Regions from separate parts of the Desulfotomaculum sp. OF05-3 genome, predicted to be linked through region 1. Evidence: predicted binding sites of a transcription regulator. Region 1 holds the regulator's gene; each other region holds the start of a gene.

Region 1 (6,046 bases):
TGATTTAATGCGTCTTCATCCAGAGAACCAAACCCCTCGTCCACGAACATGGCATCCATCTGGATTCCACCGGCCATAGACTGGATCTCATCTGAAAGGCCAAGTGCAAGAGACAGAGATGCCTGAAAAGTCTCGCCTCCGGAAAGTGTCTTTACACTCCGCTCACTTCCGTTGTAATGGTCGATGACATTTAGCTCCAACCCACTTTTATCCTTTTTATTGTCAGCACTTTCCCGCCGCTTCATCTCATACTGTCCGCTGCTCATCGTCATCAGCCGAAGATTCGCCCGCCGTAAGATCCGGTCAAAATATGCCATCTGGACATAGGTTTCAAGTTCAACTTTACTTTTACCGTTTAATGTTCCGCCTGCCGTATCCGCAAGGGAATGGATCCAGACATATTCCTTTTCCGTCTGTTCCATTCTGCCCTGCTGGCCACATACAGCTTCATAGATTCTGAGATTATTGTGCCAGGACGAATGTATTTTTTCACGAAGCTTTGATGTCTCTGCCTTCTCTGTTTCCAAATATTCCATTGTCTCTGAAAGTTCTTTTTCTGGAATATCTTCGAATCCCCGAATCTGCTTTTTAAGAGCTTCCGCTGCTGAATTCAGACTGGCATTCTGGTTCTGACATCGCTCCAGAGCCTTTTTCGCGTCAATTGCTTCCTGATCAAGTTCACTTTTTCTGGTTTTCATGGCTTGCAGATTATTTTCAATCTCCACAGCATTTTGACCTTCCAGCTTTCTCTGAAACTCTTCCACATGCTTCCGCAGCATTGTTAATACTGTCACCAGATTCTGTTCTGAAAGAGCAAGTTCTTTGTTTCTTTCTCCTGCAACATTCAGATCTGTTTCCAGACGGTTTATCATACCACCCAATCCATCCAGCACTTTCTGCTGTTCTGTGTTCGCTTTTATGCGGATCTCCAAAGCCCGGAGTTCATCATCTAATTTTTCAATTACCGGATCTGCTGCAGTCACAAGCTCGTCTGGACCAGTTACAATTAAGGCCTCTTTGACCAGATTTTTTTCCGTTCCGCAGATCAGCTCAGCTGTATTTCTCATTTCCTGATCTAAATTCCTTTTAAAAAAGCTGGCTCTTTCACTAAGTCTCTGGACCTTTTCTTCTGCCTGCGCCTTTTCCTGTTCTTTTCGCTTCAGTTCCTTCTGGTCCGGAATCTCTTCTGAAAGTTTCGCCGGAGCCGGATGATGAATCGAACCGCATACCGGGCAGGGCATTCCAGCCTGTAAATTTTGGGCCAGAATTCCAGCCTGAGCATCCAAAAATAAGCGTTCAAGATGTGCATAGACACTGCGAATCTCATCGCACTGATCAACAGCACTCCGGTATTCCTCCTGAGCATTTTTTAACTCTCTATTGATAGACTCCACCCGGTTCATTTGTTCTTCCAGTTCATTTTTTCGGTGTAAAAGTTTCTCTTTTGCACGTGTGAGCCGTTCTCTTTCTACCGGCACTCCCAGATTATGCTCTTTCTCCCCGCGCCTGTCTTCCAGTTCTTTCTGGAGGCTGCTGACTTGATTTTCATTTTCCTTTTTTTCTTCCTGAATCTTCAAAAGAAGCTTTTCTTTTCCGTTGATCTCTTCACGAGTCTTATCCAGCTCGATAAAGCTTTGACGGCTAAGTTCAAGTTTCTGAATCCGTTCTGTCAGTTTCTCGCGTGTTCCTTCCTGCTTTTCTATCCTGTTCCACTCAGCGAGCACCCGTCCATATTCCGGTTGCAGTAACTCCAACTCCTGCTGTTTTGCTTCAAGTTCAGCTGCTGTCTTTTTTAGTAGGTCCGCTTTTCCCTTTTTTTCACTAACACTGCAAATCTGCTCTTCAATTTTCCTTAGCGTTTCATCCAGTACCTCCAAACGCTCCTGCTCTTTTTTCGTCTCAGCACGCAGTAAATTGATTCCATCAGTTATTTTCCCCTCGAAACCGGCTTTCTTTAAAGCAAGGAACTCCTGACCGGCAGCCGGATCCTCCTCAAAACTGGCATCATTCAAATACTGGCTGATACTCCGGCGCAGTTCATCGTAATCTTTTCTTCTTCTCCGTTCTTCGTCCCTGAGACGTATCTGAATTGTCTGATAGATTTCCGTATGAAAAATCTGCCGGAAGATTTCCCCACGTTCGGCAGTTCCTGCGATCAGGAGTTTCTGAAAATCCCCCTGTGCGATCATCGCGATCTGGGTAAATTGCTTATAGTCAAGCCCCATAAGTTCCGTTACCGCCTTTGTCACTGCCCCCATCTTTGTAACAGGCTGACGTTCGTCGGGATAAAAGAGCTCCGCATCTGCTTTTTTCGTTGTAAATCCGGTTCCGCGTTTCTTTTGGGTCTGATATTCCGGATTTCTCCGGATTTTATATTCTTTTCGCTGGTAGGAAAAAGTCAATTCTACGAATGTTTCTGTCTCTGCCTTTGCGTATTTGCTGCGGAACATTCCGGATTCCCGCACAGTCCCACTCGCTTCCCCATACAGGGCAAATGTGATTGCGTCAAAGACCGTTGTCTTACCGGCACCTGTATCCCCCGTAATCAAGTAGAGCCCGTGTTCTCCAAGTTTTTCAAAATCAATCGTGCTCTCTCCCGCATAGGGGCCAAAAGCACTGATCACCAGTTTTTTTGGCTTCATTCTTTTATCTCCCGGATCAATTTTTCTGCAAACTCTTCCTGCTGTTTCATCATAGGCTGGTTATTCTGAAGCTCATAAAACTCCCGGAACAGTTCTAACTCTGTTTTTTCTTCTACATCCTGAACCGCGTCAATCTGGCTGCTGGCTCTTGTCCTTTGATTATCATACAAAAGCTGCATAATATTCGGATAGATGACTCTCAGCTTCTGAAGTCCATCCGGCACATCATCCTCATCCGTCAACGTTACCTGAATATAGTCTTCACAGTTCATATCCCGATAAAACGAACGGGCAGTCAGTTCCATATATGTTCCCCGGAGCTTTCGCATATCCCGAAATGGTTTTAAAGGCAGAAGTCTGATCTTTACCGTTCCCTTTTCTTCCATCTCCACGACCGTGATCGATTTTTCCTGATCCGTCTCAGAGAAGGAATATTTCAGGGGCGTTCCGCAGTAGCGCACCATGCCCTTTCCCACATTCTGAGGACTATGGATATGCCCTAAAGCTGTATAATCAAATGCCTCAAAGACTGAGGCATCAATATTATCAAGACCTCCGATCTGGATATCCTCCGATTCGCATCGGGACGCTCCTGTAACAAACTGGTGCGCCACGAGGATATTTCTCTCATTCGGATCGATCTCCATGTGGCTGATCACTGCACGTACTGCAGACTGGACATCTGTAATCAAATCTGACTCATCTTCAAATACGCGGCGCACAGCTGCCGGACGGATAAACGGAAGAAGATGGATCCAGACCGTCCCATACTGATCTGCGATCGGAATTTTCATGACGGTTCCGTCATAGACGGGGGAGAGATAAATTCCCCGGCTGTTTAGCAGTCTTCCCCCAAAAGCCAGTCGTTCCGCAGAATCATGGTTTCCGCTGATAACAAAGACGGGAAGCTTTCTCTCCGCAAGCTTTGTGATAAACTCATCGAACACCTGAACCGCTTCCGCGGAGGGAATCTGTTTATCATAGATATCTCCTGCCAGGATCACTCCGTCCGGCATCTCTTTCTCCGCGAGATCCAGAATCCTTTCAAGAATATATTTCTGGTCCTCGATCATAGAAAATTCATTCACTCTCTTTCCGATATGAAGATCTGATAAATGGAATAATCTCATCTGTGCCTCCTGTGGTCTCTGCTGTTAATCCTATTGTAATGTCTCTCACCGGCAATAGCAAGCCATTGTCCTATAAAGAATAAGACCCCGGAACATATATCTGTCCATGGGATCTTATTCTCTGGTCAAAAAACGGTTCTTACCGCAACACTCATATCCGGGAAACATCTTTTTGAGGATCACTTTATATACGGATTCCCCGGTGTCTCCGCATAGTATTCCACGGAGATCATATTTCCGGCGCGTATCTCATCTGAAACCATTCCGTTTATCAATTTCAGCTCATAAACGTATTCCCGTACCGACATACCGGAGTGGTGATAATAAGTTTTTGCAATCGACCAGAGTGTATCACCTTTTTCTACCTCGATCGTCGTATAATAGCGGTTATAGACTGTATCATCACTCTCTTCATTCGCCATAACCAGAGTCTTTCCGAAAAAGCAGGACATAATCATTACAATCATAACAAGGGCTATCAAATACTTCTTCATACAGCTTCCTCCTTTGTATCCAGCGAGTCCAAACTTACGTTTGCGAACATCTGTTCTGTATCGAATTCTATCACACGAACATATGTTTGTCAATTCTTTTTCGGTATTTTTCGAACAAAGGTTTGCTTTTTCCCGTATTTTATGGTACTATGTATACAGATGAAAAAAGGAGGGATTTCATGAGTCAGGGAAAAATTACTGATAAGCAGAGAGAAATACTTGAATATATAAAAGAAATGATCTTAAAGAAAGGTTATCCGCCGGCTGTGCGCGAGATTTGTGAAGCGGTACACTTAAAGTCCACTTCCTCCGTGCACTCTCATCTGGAATCCTTGGAAAAAAACGGCTATATCCGTCGTGATCCGACAAAGCCGAGAACGATCGAGATCCTTGATGACGATTTCGCCCTGACGAGACGCGAACTCGTAAACGTGCCGGTGATCGGTACGGTCGCTGCCGGAGTGCCAATCCTTGCAGAACAGAACATCGAAGATTATCTCCCGATTCCTGCAGAAATTCTTCCAAATAAGGAAGTATTTATGTTGAAGGTAAAAGGAAACAGTATGATCGAGGCCGGAATCTACAACGGCGATAAAGTGATCGTTGCAAAGCAGCCAAACGCTGAAAACGGTGATAAGGTCGTTGCTCTGGTGGACGATTCCGCTACTGTAAAAACTTTCTATAAGGAAAATGGCCATTTCCGTCTCCAACCGGAAAATTCCTCGATGGATCCGATCATTCTTGATCAGGTCGAGATCCTTGGAAAGGTCATCGGTCTTTTCCGTATGATGAATTAAACCGATCTTTATTTTTACGGATAGTTCTTAAAGAATCGCTGTGATCCTCGAGGAACGTCTCTCCCCGCCGGAGACCTCACTCCCACCGTGATGAACTTGCGATGACTTGCCGTTCGAAAAAGGCAGACATCTTATATGGCTCAGAGAAAAAGCCCCACTGGATATCTATGACTATACGACATCATTCGAGATCCGGTGGGGCTTCATGTTTTATTGTATTTCAAATTCTGCCGGTACCGAATATACTCTTCCGTCTGGCAAATAGATCTCTTTTATCATTTTATATTTGCCTTTCTGGAGTTCTCCGTATAACCATGCAAAATCTATATCCATAAACCGAGATTCTCCGGGTTCCAATTCGTAGGCAATCTCTATAAAACTATAATCTTCGGGTAAAACCGGAAGTTTCTCCCATCTATCATCCCGAAAGACCTCCATTGTATACGCTTCCCCATAGATTATCGTTTCATTGCTGACATTGGAAAGCTTCAGCTGAAGGCTGTCAGAAGTTGCCAGCCTAATTTCCGCATGTACATAATCAAGATACTCCACAGTTTCTTCCTTTGTAGCCTTTTCTGCTTCAAAGAGTGCAAAACCTGAATCATACTTTACATATAGTTTTTGAGGAGATTCCGGATCCCTGTAAACCTCCTGCCCTACGTTTAAATGGGTGCCGTTTAAATCTTTTGTAGGATATTCCAAATTATTCACAAAGGCTATCTGACCTAAATACTCCCAGCTTCCCTTTTGTTGGAAATCAAAGCCGGTGGCATTATACAAATACAGGGAACCATCATAAAATAAAGAGATGCGTTGTACCTCTTCAGAAGCATAACCAGTAGGGGCGATCGTGTTTGTTTCCTGCGCTGCATTGGGTACAGTATGGCAGCCGACCAGAAGCAGGCCGGAGATTCCCAATATGACTAATAATTCTTTTCTCATTATGACACCGCCTCTCCATATGTTTGTATTACAAGACAACA
Region 2 (6,046 bases), on a different contig from region 1:
CACAATAATTGCTGTTATAATAACGCTGATTATTGGTGACACAGGAGCACCTCCTTTATTTAGTTTTCATTGTACTAATTACAACACTTCAATTTTAAACTGTTTTATGCATTATGTCAAGTATAATGCCCTCATTCCGGGTACTTCTGTGCATCCCCACGAAGCCTGTCATATCCTGTCCTTTGGGGCCGGAAACAGCTCTATTCCCACTGCTTCATCGCACTGTTGATCGCGTCGTAGGAAAAACCTTTTCGCGCCAGAAATGCGTAGATCTTCTGGCGTTTCGCGGGATCCGGTTCTTCCGGGTCGTAATTTTTCTTTCTCAAAAGTCCGAGGATCTGGGCAGACTCGTCCACCTCCATATCCTCAAAGACCATCTCCACCAGATCGTCGCTGACGCCTTTCTGGCGGAGGTCAAATTTCATCTGGCGGATGCTCTTTTTGTGGTCGTTTTTCTCCACATACCGCCTCGCGTAGTCCTCATCGTCCAGATACCGGTAGTGTTTCAGAAAAAGAAGCGCATCTTCAACAGAGGCTGGCGAAAACCCCTGTTCCGCCAGCTTCTTGCGCATTTCATTTTCTGTTTTTCCGGAAAACTGAAGATAGTAGAGACCTTTGTTCCGCGCCTCCCGGAACTCCTCCGGAACCGCGTCTCCATCCGCACCGGCATACATTTTCTGCTCCCGGTGCTCTTCCTGCTGCCATTCTTTCATCTATGCTTTCCTGTCAGAACTGCCTTCCTGTCTCAAGCTTCTTTCTAAAGTGCCGTACCCGCCAGACAGTTCTCTTTTTCATCATTATTTTTATTACTCGTCAGCTTCCTCAGCCTCATTAACCGCCGGTGCCGCAGCTGCCTCACCCGGGGCAACATGCTGCGCTTCCAGTCCGTGAAGCTCTCTCACCTGATTCTCGATCTCCTCGCAGATCAGCGGATTCTGCGCAAGGTAGGTCTTCGCGTTCTCGCGTCCCTGACCGATCTTCGCTCCCTTATACGCGTACCAGGAACCGCTCTTCTCGACGATATTTGCGTCAGCAGCCAGATCCAGGACATCGCCCTCTCGGGAAATTCCTTTTCCGAACATAATATCAAACTCTGCCTCTTTAAATGGCGGAGCGATCTTATTCTTTACAACTTTTACGCGGACGTGGTTTCCGATCACCTCGCCGCTCTGCTTTAAGGACTCGGTTCTTCTTACGTCAAGACGAACGGAAGAATAGAACTTAAGGGCGCGTCCACCAGTGGTCGTCTCCGGGTTTCCGAACATAACGCCGACCTTCTCACGGAGCTGGTTGATAAAGATCACGATACAGTTTGTCTTGCTGATGATGGCGGTCAGTTTTCTTAAGGCCTGGGACATCAGGCGGGCCTGTAAGCCGACGTGGGAGTCACCCATATCGCCGTCGATCTCCGCCTTCGGAACAAGTGCCGCTACAGAGTCCACGATCACGATATCAACGGCACCGGAACGCACCATCGTCTCTGTGATCTCTAAGGCCTGCTCGCCGTTATCCGGCTGGGAGATATAGAGATTGTCGATATCAACTCCGATATTCTTCGCGTATACCGGATCGAGAGCGTGTTCAGCGTCGATAAATCCGGCGATCCCGCCGCGCTTCTGGACTTCCGCTACCATATGGAGAGCGACCGTTGTTTTACCACTGGACTCCGGTCCGTAGATCTCAACGACACGTCCTTTCGGAAGGCCGCCAAGTCCGAGAGCGATATCAAGGCTTAGAGAACCCGTCGGAACCGTCTCGATATTCATATTCGCACCGGAATCACCGAGCTTCATAACGGAGCCTTTTCCGTAAGCTTTTTCAATCTGTGTGAGAGCCGCGTCAAGGGCTTTTAATTTATCATCTTTATTCATATTCTTCCTCCAAGATCCGGCCCCGCAGCGTTCCCCGCGTCCCCGGACATCCACAAATTACTAACTTTGCAGTCCGAATTTTTCCCTCCCGTCCTGCCAAAGCAATCGTCATATGCGAACAAGTGTTCTGTACCTGTTAATCATAATATAATCCCTGTAAAAAGTCAACTGTTTCTTCTCATTCCGTCCGGCTTTTCTTCCACCATCATGTTAATGTCCACGCCTTGCGCAAACAGCAACTGATTTTGCTGATGCTTCGCATTCCAAATCGGAAAAATCCCTACCCGCGCACAGTAACACCATCATACTTCATCCCCTCTCCGGCAGATCCCCACGTTTCAATACCAGACTTTTTGCTCTCCGCTGTCATAAAATACCCTTCTGCCTGTCCTTTACTTCTTTCCATCTTATCTTCTCACTGAGGCCTGCAGCGATCCGCCGCCAGGACGATGCTTTCCCGCATCATGAACTATCTGCTATCCGGGACAGACCTCCCAGAACGATTTCAGATACCCGTACTATATCGAAATTCCTTCGCTCTGTCAATCGGCATTCTCCACAAATTCAGACCCTCATTTTTTACCTGGTCAGCCATGAAAAATTTGTCTGATCTCCAATATCCGCCTCACAGCTTCCTTCCCCATGCTCCGCGTAAACAACAAAAGGCGGCAGCCCATGCCCACAATACATGTTCTGCCGCCATTCTATCCTATTTATTATATATGTATTCCCATCCAGCTCACGCCAGGACTTCCTATCTCTCCTTCGAAGCCCGCGCTACCAGTCCGCTGAGCGCCAGAAGCGCCAGAACATTCGGAATGACCATAAGCCCGTTGAAGAAGTCCGCTAAGGACCATACAAGCTCCAGCTTCAGGCAGGAACCGATCACGATGCAGGCAACAACGATCAGGGAGTAGAGCTTTGATGCCTTCTCGCCGAATAAATACTTCACATTCACAAGTCCGAAGAAATGCCAGCTTAAGATCGTGGAGAACGCGAAGAAGAACAGGCAGACTGCAACGAAGATGATCCCCGCGCTGCCGAATCCCTTCATGAATGCCGCCTGAGTGAGCGCGGTGCCGTCCTTTCCTGTGCTCATAACGCCTGTTGTGAGGACAGAGAATACCGTCAGGTTCAGGACGATAAATGTGTCGATGAACACGCTGACCATTGCACAGAGCCCCTGATGATGTGGAGATTCCGCCTTCGCTCTCGCGTGGGCATGCGGGGTGGATCCCATACCTGCCTCGTTTGAGAAGAGGCCGCGGGCAACACCATAGCGGATCGCCTCACGCACCGTGATTCCAGCGCCTGCGCCGAGAACTGCTTCCGGCGCAAACGCGCCCTCGATAATGGAAAGGAACGCTGCCGGAAGAGCCGTGATGTTCATGCAGATCAGGACCAGGCTGCCGACGATATAAACGCCGGCCATGATCGGAACGATCTTCTCAACTACCGTTGCCAGACTCTTTGTTCCTCCAAGGAAGATCACCGCTGCGATCACTGCGACGACAATGCCGACGATCACCGGTGAAAGTTCCACATGGAATACCTGAAATGCTTCCACAAACGCTGCTCCGATAGAATTGGACTGAACCATATTTCCCATAAAGCCCAGCGCAAGAATAATAAATACCGCGAACAGAGTGGAAAGCGCCTTTCCGAATGTTCCCTTGAACGCCGCCTTGATGTAGTAGACAGGACCTCCTGTCACCTCACCGTTTACCTCTGTCTTATATGTCTGTGCCAGAACTGCCTCTCCGTAGATCGTCGCCATTCCGAGGAATGCACTGATCCACATCCAGAAGATCGCGCCCGGGCCTCCGCCGATGAGGGCTGTCGCCGCTCCGGCAAGGTTTCCTGTACCTACCTGGGCTGCGATGGCTGTCGCGATGGACTGGAACGGAGTCATCTCGCCTTTTTCGTGCTTTTCACCGTTCATGCTGAAATGCCCGAATACCTGACGGACGCCCTCCCCGAACTTTCTGACCTGAATAAATCTCAGGCGGATCGTATAGTAAAGTCCGGTTCCGCATAAGAGAACGAGCAGGAGAAAGCTCCACAGAAAATCATTTCCCTTTGTTACAAGCTGCATCAGTGTGTCCATTTTAATTATCCTCCTCTTTCATCATCATAGCCGCCAGCCTTTTCTTTAAATTTCCGGCTGTCCGGCATCATGGAATATCCCCTCTGAATTTCCATGCAATAAAATAAGAGCTGATATTGATCAGCTCTCCAAAGAGTAGAACATTTGCATACAACGGGTTTTGTCCCATTGTGGTTATTTGTATGCCCTGTCCTTTTGCCTGAGAGATCGACCGGTACCATGGACATGAACCGGTCTTACACCTTCGGCGCTCCATACGGAGACTCTCCAGAGTGTCCAGACGGACGTTTGTCCGCCTGGACTGCACTTATGTGTTACATACTATCACAGTTTTCCTTCTGTATCAACGTGTTTTTGAAGTAAAGCAGCAAATTTTGTAATTTTTGTAAATATTGTCACATATGACCTGCAGATCATCTGTCTTTTGCTTCAATCTGACGAACCATTTTCTGACCGCTCCGCATGAACCTCCTGACGCTGTTTTGCAGTTTCAATCTCATGCTGCTTTAACGCCTCCGAGAACTCTACGCGGATCTCCGTTCCCTTGCCCTGCTCACTCTCAAGGGTCAATTTTGCCCCGTGCTGGGCAACGATGTGCTTTACGATCGCAAGTCCCAGACCGGTTCCTCCCGTCGCCTTCGAGCGGCTCTTATCCACACGGTAGAATCGCTCAAATACACGCTCCTGATATTCCGCAGAGATACCGATTCCGGTGTCTTTCACAGAAAGGAACGTATGCCCGTTCTCAATGCCGGTCGTCACCGTCACAGTTCCGTCCTTTTTATTGTACCGGATCGCGTTGTCGCAAAGATTATAGATCAATTCCTCCATCAGCTGCTTATCCGCGAAAACCGGTGCTTCTCCGCCCTGGACCCGGATCGTCACGTTCTGTTTCTGGGCATTCATCTGGAGCATGTCCACACATTCTCTCGCCAGCGGAAACAGATCCAGATCTCTATACTCCACATCTTTCTTTCCGCCGTCAAGCTGGGAAAGCTGGATGATATCATTGATCAGGGTCAGAAGTCTCGCCGCGTTTTTATGGATCTCCGACGCAAACCGTTCCGTATTCTCCCCGGACATGCCGTGTTCGATCAGTTCCGCATAGCCGGAGATCGCCGTGAGCGGGGTCTTGAGCTCATGGGACACGTTCGCCGTAAATTCCTGCCGGACCTGGGAGCTCTTTAAGATATCCTCATGCTGCTGCCGGATCTTATTCATAAACGGTACCAGCTCCTTATAGGCCGCCTGCGTCCCCGGCTCCGAAAGATTCTCCGCCATCTGCTCGATCGGCGCCACAAGGTTCTTCGTAAAGTAATTAGCCATCATGATACAGAAGAAAAAGAGAAGGACAAATACTCCGACTACCGTCATCATCATGTTCTGGGTCAGGGCAAAAATATTGTCGCCCTCCCTCGCGATCCTCAAGATCCGTCCGTTGTCTATCCGGATCGCATAGTAGAACAGATTTCTATCCAGAGTCGTCGACCGGCGGGTTCCGCTTCCTTCTCCGACCTTCGCCGCCATGTGGATCTCCGGGCGGTCCTCATGGTTCTCCATCACAGAAAAATCCGCGTTGCTGTCAAAAATAACGCTCCCATTGGCATTCACCACCGTGATACGCAGCGTATCCGGGTTCAGGTCGTAGGCATCCGGATGCAGATCGGATATATTGTCGAAGATGTGCATATTTTTCATGACAAGAGCGTCAGCCTTCAGATCCCCGATGACCTGTTTCCGGTAGACCCCGTAAAAAACAAATAAGGCACACAGCAGTGTCAGTAAAATTGCGAACACTGCCGTGGCCAGAAGTTCCATATGGATTTTCCGTTTCATTCGATCATATACCCCACATTTCTCACAGTGCGGATCATGGAACCCGCTTCACCGAGTTTCTGTCTGAGCGTCCGGATATGCATGTCCAGCGTTCTCGACTCACCTTCAAAGTCGATTCCCCATACGCGCTCTAAAATGATCTCTCGCGTCACTACGATCCCCGCATTGTGGAGCAGGAGCTTTAAGAGCTCATATTCCTTAAATGTCAGGCTGCACGGAACATCCTTCACGT
Region 3 (6,046 bases), on a different contig from region 1:
CGGGAAACGGATGATCCCGATGATTAAAGAGGGGAGACTGGGATAGGAAATGAGCAGAAATATTTTTATCACAGGAACGGGAACGGATGTCGGAAAAACGTATGTGACAGGATTGATCGTGAAAAAACTGAGAGAGAGCGGTGCGGACGCGGCTTACTATAAGGCTGCCATGAGCGGCAATGAGAGACGGCCGGATGGCAGCCTGATCCCGGGGGACGCGCTCCAGGTAAAAAACATGTCCGGAATCCGCCAGTCCCTTGAGGAAATGTGTCCATATGTCTACGAGACAGCTGTCTCCCCGCACCTGGCATCACGGAGCGAGGGAAATCCGGTCCGGATGGAGACTGTGCTGGCGGGATTTCAGAAGGTCTGTGAGGAGTACGAGTATGTGACGATGGAGGGAAGCGGCGGAATCCTCTGCCCGCTCTGCTTTGATGAGGCGGATATCCGTCTGCCGGAGGTAGTCAAAGCCTGCGGTCTTGGGTGTCTGATGATCGCGGACGCGGGACTCGGCACGATCAACGGTGTGGCGCTGACCGCGTACTACCTCAAAGAGCAGGGAATCCCGTTGAAGGGGATCATTTTCAATCACTATAAGCAGGGAGATGTGCTCCATGAGGACAACCGGAAAATGTGCGAGTATTATACAGGAGTTCCTGTGGTTGCCTGTGTGGCGGACGGTGACACGGAGCTTTCCATGGACGCGGAGGATTTGAAAGCGCTGTATGAGACTGCGGAAAAATGACCGTGAATATGCCAAGATTATATAGGAAGCGATAAGTGCTGACGTACTCCCGGGAATCCCACCCGCAGCAGCGGAGCAGGAAAGGGACCGGGGAGTCCATGTTAAGATGAAGGAGAAGAAAACGATGATCTGGTATCCATATGAACAGTTAAAAACAATGAAGGCGCCCTACGAGATCGTGGACGCGAACGGAGTATATCTTTATACAAAGGATCAGAAGATGATCGATTCGGTCTCATCCTGGTGGAGCGTGATCCACGGATATAAGCACCCGGTGATCAACCAGGCGATCATCTCCCAGGTGGAGAAGTTTTCCCATGTCATGCTGGGCGGGCTGACCCACGAACCGGCGAGAAAGCTGTCAGAGAAACTGGCGTCCTGGCTGCCGGGGGATCTGGATTACTGCTTCTTTTCCGATTCCGGCAGTGTGGCGGTGGAAGTGGCGTTAAAAATGGCGCTGCAGTATTATATGAACCGGGGAGATGAGAAGCGGACCATGATCCTGGCCCTGGAGCATGCCTACCACGGCGACACCTTTAAGACGATGGAAGCGGGAGACGATGAGGATTACCATTTCGTGCTGAAAGCTTACGGGGCAAGCCCGTATGTGGTCCACATTCCGACGGAGATCACGGCCCTGGAAGAGGCCTTTGAAAAGTATCATGACAGACTGAACTGTGTGCTGGTGGAACCGCTTTTACAGGGGGCGGGCGGCATGCGGATGTATGACGTTTCCTTCTTAAAGAAGGCGAGAGAGCTTTGTGACCAGTACGGTGTTCTTCTGGTCTTCGATGAGGTGGCGACTGGATTTGGCCGGACCGGCAATCGTTTCGTGGCGGATCTGGTCCTCCCGGATATTCTGGTTCTCGGAAAGGCACTGACAGGCGGATATATCGGTCATGCTGCCACCGTGGCAAACCGGAAAGTATTTGAGGGCTTCTACGATGATGTTCCGGAACATGCCCTGATGCATGGACCGACATTCATGGGAAATGCGCTGGCGTGCAGCGCGGCCCTGGCATCGATCGAACTGTTCGAGACCCAGAACTACATGGAAAAGATCAAAAGGATCGAAGCTGTGACCCGCCGTGAGATGAAGGGCTTCACAGACCCCAGGATCCGCGAAGTCCGGATCATGGGCGGCTGCGTCTGCGTCGAAGTCTACGATCCGGCCGTATTAAAAGGATATCAGGAGTATGCCTACAAGAGAGGTGTGTTCAGCCGTCCGTTCTTAAACTACCTCTACGCAATGGTGCCGTATGTGATCCAGGAGGACGAGCTGGTGCAGGTGCTTCAGTGTATGAAGGATTGGTTTGCGAGATAGGAATGCGGACAGCAAATACAGTACAGAACAAACATTCGGTTTGTTCTGTACTTTTTTTAGCTTGAATGCTATACTGGACAGGTAATATACTAAGAATGAAACGATTCCGTACATTCATAGCCTGGGGCGGAGAGACATTCCAGATCGGCTTCGCCGTTGGGATCTTTGCACTGCTTCTAATAATATCATGGATAGGTCAGGAGAAATCATATGGATCATTTTGAATTAGTATCAGAATACCAGCCCACCGGAGATCAGCCGCAGGCGATCGAGCAGCTGGTGAAGGGATTTAAAGAGGGGAATCAGTTTGAGACGCTGCTTGGCGTGACCGGATCCGGTAAGACGTTTACGATGGCGAATGTGATCCAGCAGCTCAATAAGCCGACGCTGGTGATCGCTCACAATAAGACGCTGGCGGCGCAGCTTTATTCGGAGATGAAAGAGTTTTTCCCGAACAATGCGGTGGAGTACTTTGTCTCCTATTATGATTACTATCAGCCGGAGGCGTATGTGCCGTCTACGGATACCTATATTGAGAAGGATTCCGCGATCAACGATGAGATCGATAAGCTGCGCCACTCTGCGACGGCGGCACTGTCGGAGCGGAATGATGTGATTATCGTGGCCTCCGTGTCCTGTATTTACGGCTTAGGAAGCCCGATTGATTATAAGAACATGGTGATCTCCCTGCGCCCGGGAATGGAGAAGGACAGGGATGAGGTGATCCATAAGCTGATCGATATCCAGTACACGAGAAATGAGATGGATTTCAAGCGCGGAAGCTTCCGGGTAAGAGGTGATGTGCTGGAAGTATTTCCGGCTTATTCTGGAAGCGAGGCGTACCGGATTGAGTTCTTCGGGGACGAGGTGGACAGGATCATGGAGATCGAGGCGCTGACCGGAGAGGTGAAAGCGCAGCTGGAACATGTGGCGATCTTCCCGGCGTCCCACTATGTTGTACCGAAAGAAAAGATGATGCGGGCAACGGAAAATATCCTTGCGGAAATGAAAGAACAGGTAACCTTTTTTAAGAGTGAGGACAAGCTTCTGGAGGCACAGAGAATCGCGGAACGGACAAATTTTGATGTGGAGATGATGAGAGAGACAGGCTTCTGTTCGGGAATCGAGAACTATTCCCGTCATCTTGTGGGATCTGCACCGGGACAGCCGCCGTGTACGCTGCTCGACTATTTCCCTGATGATTTCCTGATTATCGTGGACGAGTCCCATATCACGCTTCCGCAGGTCCGCGGCATGTATTTCGGTGACCGGTCGAGAAAGAAGACACTGGTGGATTATGGATTCCGCCTGCCGTCTGCCCTGGATAACCGCCCATTGAATTTTGAGGAGTTTGAGACCCATATCAATCAGATGATGTTCGTGTCCGCAACCCCGTCCACTTACGAGGCGGACCATGAACTTCTCCGCGCGGAGCAGATCATCCGTCCGACAGGACTTCTTGATCCGGAGATCTCCGTGCGACCAGTGGAGGGACAGATCGATGATCTTGTGGGCGAGATCAATAAAGAAGTAGAAAAACACAACAAGGTCCTGATCACAACGCTTACAAAGCGTATGGCGGAAGACCTTACGGATTATATCAGGGAAGCCGGGATCCGCGTAAAATATCTGCACTCGGATATCGACACATTGGAGCGCGCCGAGATCATCCGCGATATGCGTCTGGATGTCTTTGATGTTCTTGTGGGAATCAACCTCCTCAGAGAGGGACTCGATATCCCGGAGATCACACTTGTGGCGATCCTGGATGCGGATAAGGAAGGATTCCTCCGTTCGGAGACATCCTTGATCCAGACGATCGGACGTGCCGCGCGAAACGCCGAAGGCCATGTGATCATGTATGCGGATTCCATTACCGATTCCATGCGGGCCGCCATCGACGAGACGAACCGCCGACGTGAGATCCAGCAGAAGTACAATGAGGAGCACGGAATCACTCCGCAGACCATAAAGAAAGCGGTCCGTGATCTGATCGCAATCTCCAGGGCTGCCAGTGCCGGCGAAGAAGAGTTCAGGAAAGATCCGGAATCCATGGACGCAAGGGAACTGGAGAAGCTTGCAAAGGAACTCACAAAGAAGATGCGCCAGGCGGCAGCAGAACTGAATTTCGAAGAGGCCGCAAAGCTGCGTGACCGGATGAAGGAAGTGAAGCAGATGCTGCTGGAGCTGGAGAAAAATTAAGATAATTGGTAACTTCTGCCCGTACCAGGCGGACGAATGTGCCAGGATACACTTATTGACAATTATTCTCAACAAGAATACAATATTTCCAGATGACAGAGTCGGTTCTGTCAATTATGATAGTGAAGGATGGACACAGGATGAAACTATATGAAGGAAATATTGGCGCGACGTATCTGGTCAAGTCAGTCCATGTGGATGAGGCAATTAACCGGCGTTTAGAGGCGCTGGGGGTAAATGAGAATACGCCTCTTCTTGTGATGAATAAGAAAAACAGCGGAACCATGATCATCAAAGTCCGTGGAACCCGCCTTGCACTGGGAAGAAGAATTACCGGTGGAATTGAGGTAAAAGAGGAGGCGGCATCATGAGCACGGGGGAGAGACCAATTACTGTCTGCTTTGTAGGAAATCCGAACTGTGGAAAGACTACGCTGTTCAATGCATTTACGGGAGCAAAATTAAAGGTCGCAAACTGGCCCGGCGTTACAGTCGAGCGGATGGAAGGAGAGACGAGCTATAAAGGGCGGAAGATCCGTGTGATCGATACGCCGGGAATCTACAGCCTTACTTCATATACGATGGAGGAACTCGTCACAAGAAGGTGCATTGAGGAAGATGGCGTGGACGTAATTGTCAACGTTGTAGACGCATCATCGCTGGAGCGGAACCTTTATCTGACGATGCAGCTTTTAGAATTAAAGAAACCAGTTATTCTGGCTCTCAATATGATGGATATCATTGAAGAGCGTGGGATGGAGATCGACCTTCACAGACTTCCTGAGATGCTTGGCGGGATCCCTGTGGTTCCGGTCTCCGCGAGAAAGCGCACAGGACTTGACGTGCTGATGCACGCTGTGGTACATCATTATGAGGAAGGTCCCCAGGGCGTGATCGTCCGCTATGACAGGGAGATCGAGGACCGGATCCAGCGGGTAGAAGACCTTCTGCGGAAGAAGTATCCGGATCTCACAAATCTGCGCTGGCATGCGATCAAGATGCTCGAATATGACAAGGAAGTCCTGAAGGACCATCCGGTCGAACTGGAACAGATCGTGCCGAGAAGCTTCGAAAAAGAGATTATCAATGAAAAATACGATTACGTGGAATCGGTAATCAAGGAATGTCTGTTTAATAAAGAAGAAAAATCACATATGACAGATCAGGTGGATAAGATCTTGACTCATCCGATCCTGGGAATTCCAGCATTCTTTGGAATTATGGCATTAGTCTTTTTCCTGACATTCACAGTCGGGGATTTTCTGAAAGGATACTTTGAACAGGGACTGGAACTGCTGTCGCTCGGTGTTTTATCCGGGCTTCATTCAGCGGGAGCTTCCGACTGGGTGATCTCCCTGGTCGTTGATGGTGCGTTGGCGGGAGTTGGAGGAATCCTGACATTTCTTCCAAACATCTTTATCCTTTTCCTTGCGCTTGCGTTCCTGGAGGACAGCGGATACATGGCAAGAGTCGCCTATGTCATGAATGAGACAATGGGGCTGGTCGGACTTTCCGGCCGTGCGTTTCTGCCGATGCTGCTGGGATTTGGCTGTACAGTTCCCGCGGTCATGGCGACCAGAGCGCTGGAGAATCAGAGAGACCGCTTGAAGACGATCCTTATCACACCGTTTATGTCCTGCTCAGCGAGACTTACGATCTATGTTTTGCTGGCGGATATGTTCTTCCCGAAATCGGCAATGTTAGTGGCATATTCCCTTTATCTGGTGGGGGTTGCCATGGCGATCCTCATCGCGCTTATTGTACATAGAATGACAG

What was found. Region 1 encodes LexA, which represses DNA repair genes until DNA is damaged. Its sites were predicted from a motif close to CNAACANNTGTTNG; they were not measured.
Region 2: a site for LexA is predicted at 1,987-2,000, ahead of recA (recombinase RecA). Genes of this name have one in related genera too.
Region 3: a site for LexA is predicted at 2,094-2,107, ahead of uvrB (excinuclease ABC subunit UvrB). Genes of this name have one in related genera too.

The regions. Positions count from the first base shown of each region.
Region 1 covers NZ_QWGO01000018.1:57,756-63,801, forward strand. The annotation lists gene DXA87_RS10810 (SMC family ATPase) at 1-2,642, opposite strand, end outside; gene DXA87_RS10815 (exonuclease SbcCD subunit D) at 2,639-3,772, opposite strand; gene DXA87_RS10820 (LysM peptidoglycan-binding domain-containing protein) at 3,952-4,266, opposite strand; gene lexA (transcriptional repressor LexA) at 4,446-5,063, shown strand; gene DXA87_RS10830 (immunoglobulin-like domain-containing protein) at 5,274-6,005, opposite strand.
Region 2 covers NZ_QWGO01000017.1:16,163-22,208, forward strand. The annotation lists gene rny (ribonuclease Y) at 1-42, opposite strand, end outside; gene DXA87_RS10280 (regulatory protein RecX) at 201-713, opposite strand; gene recA (recombinase RecA) at 807-1,871, opposite strand; gene DXA87_RS18625 (hypothetical protein) at 2,152-2,277, opposite strand; gene DXA87_RS10290 (sodium:alanine symporter family protein) at 2,626-3,978, opposite strand; glycine riboswitch at 4,156-4,259, opposite strand; gene DXA87_RS10295 (ATP-binding protein) at 4,408-5,814, opposite strand; gene DXA87_RS10300 (response regulator transcription factor) at 5,811-6,046, opposite strand, start outside.
Region 3 covers NZ_QWGO01000007.1:37,938-43,983, forward strand. The annotation lists gene DXA87_RS05590 (biotin transporter BioY) at 1-46, shown strand, start outside; gene bioD (dethiobiotin synthase) at 50-745, shown strand; gene bioA (adenosylmethionine--8-amino-7-oxononanoate transaminase) at 870-2,069, shown strand; gene uvrB (excinuclease ABC subunit UvrB) at 2,280-4,271, shown strand; gene DXA87_RS05610 (FeoA family protein) at 4,412-4,642, shown strand; gene feoB (ferrous iron transport protein B) at 4,639-6,046, shown strand, end outside.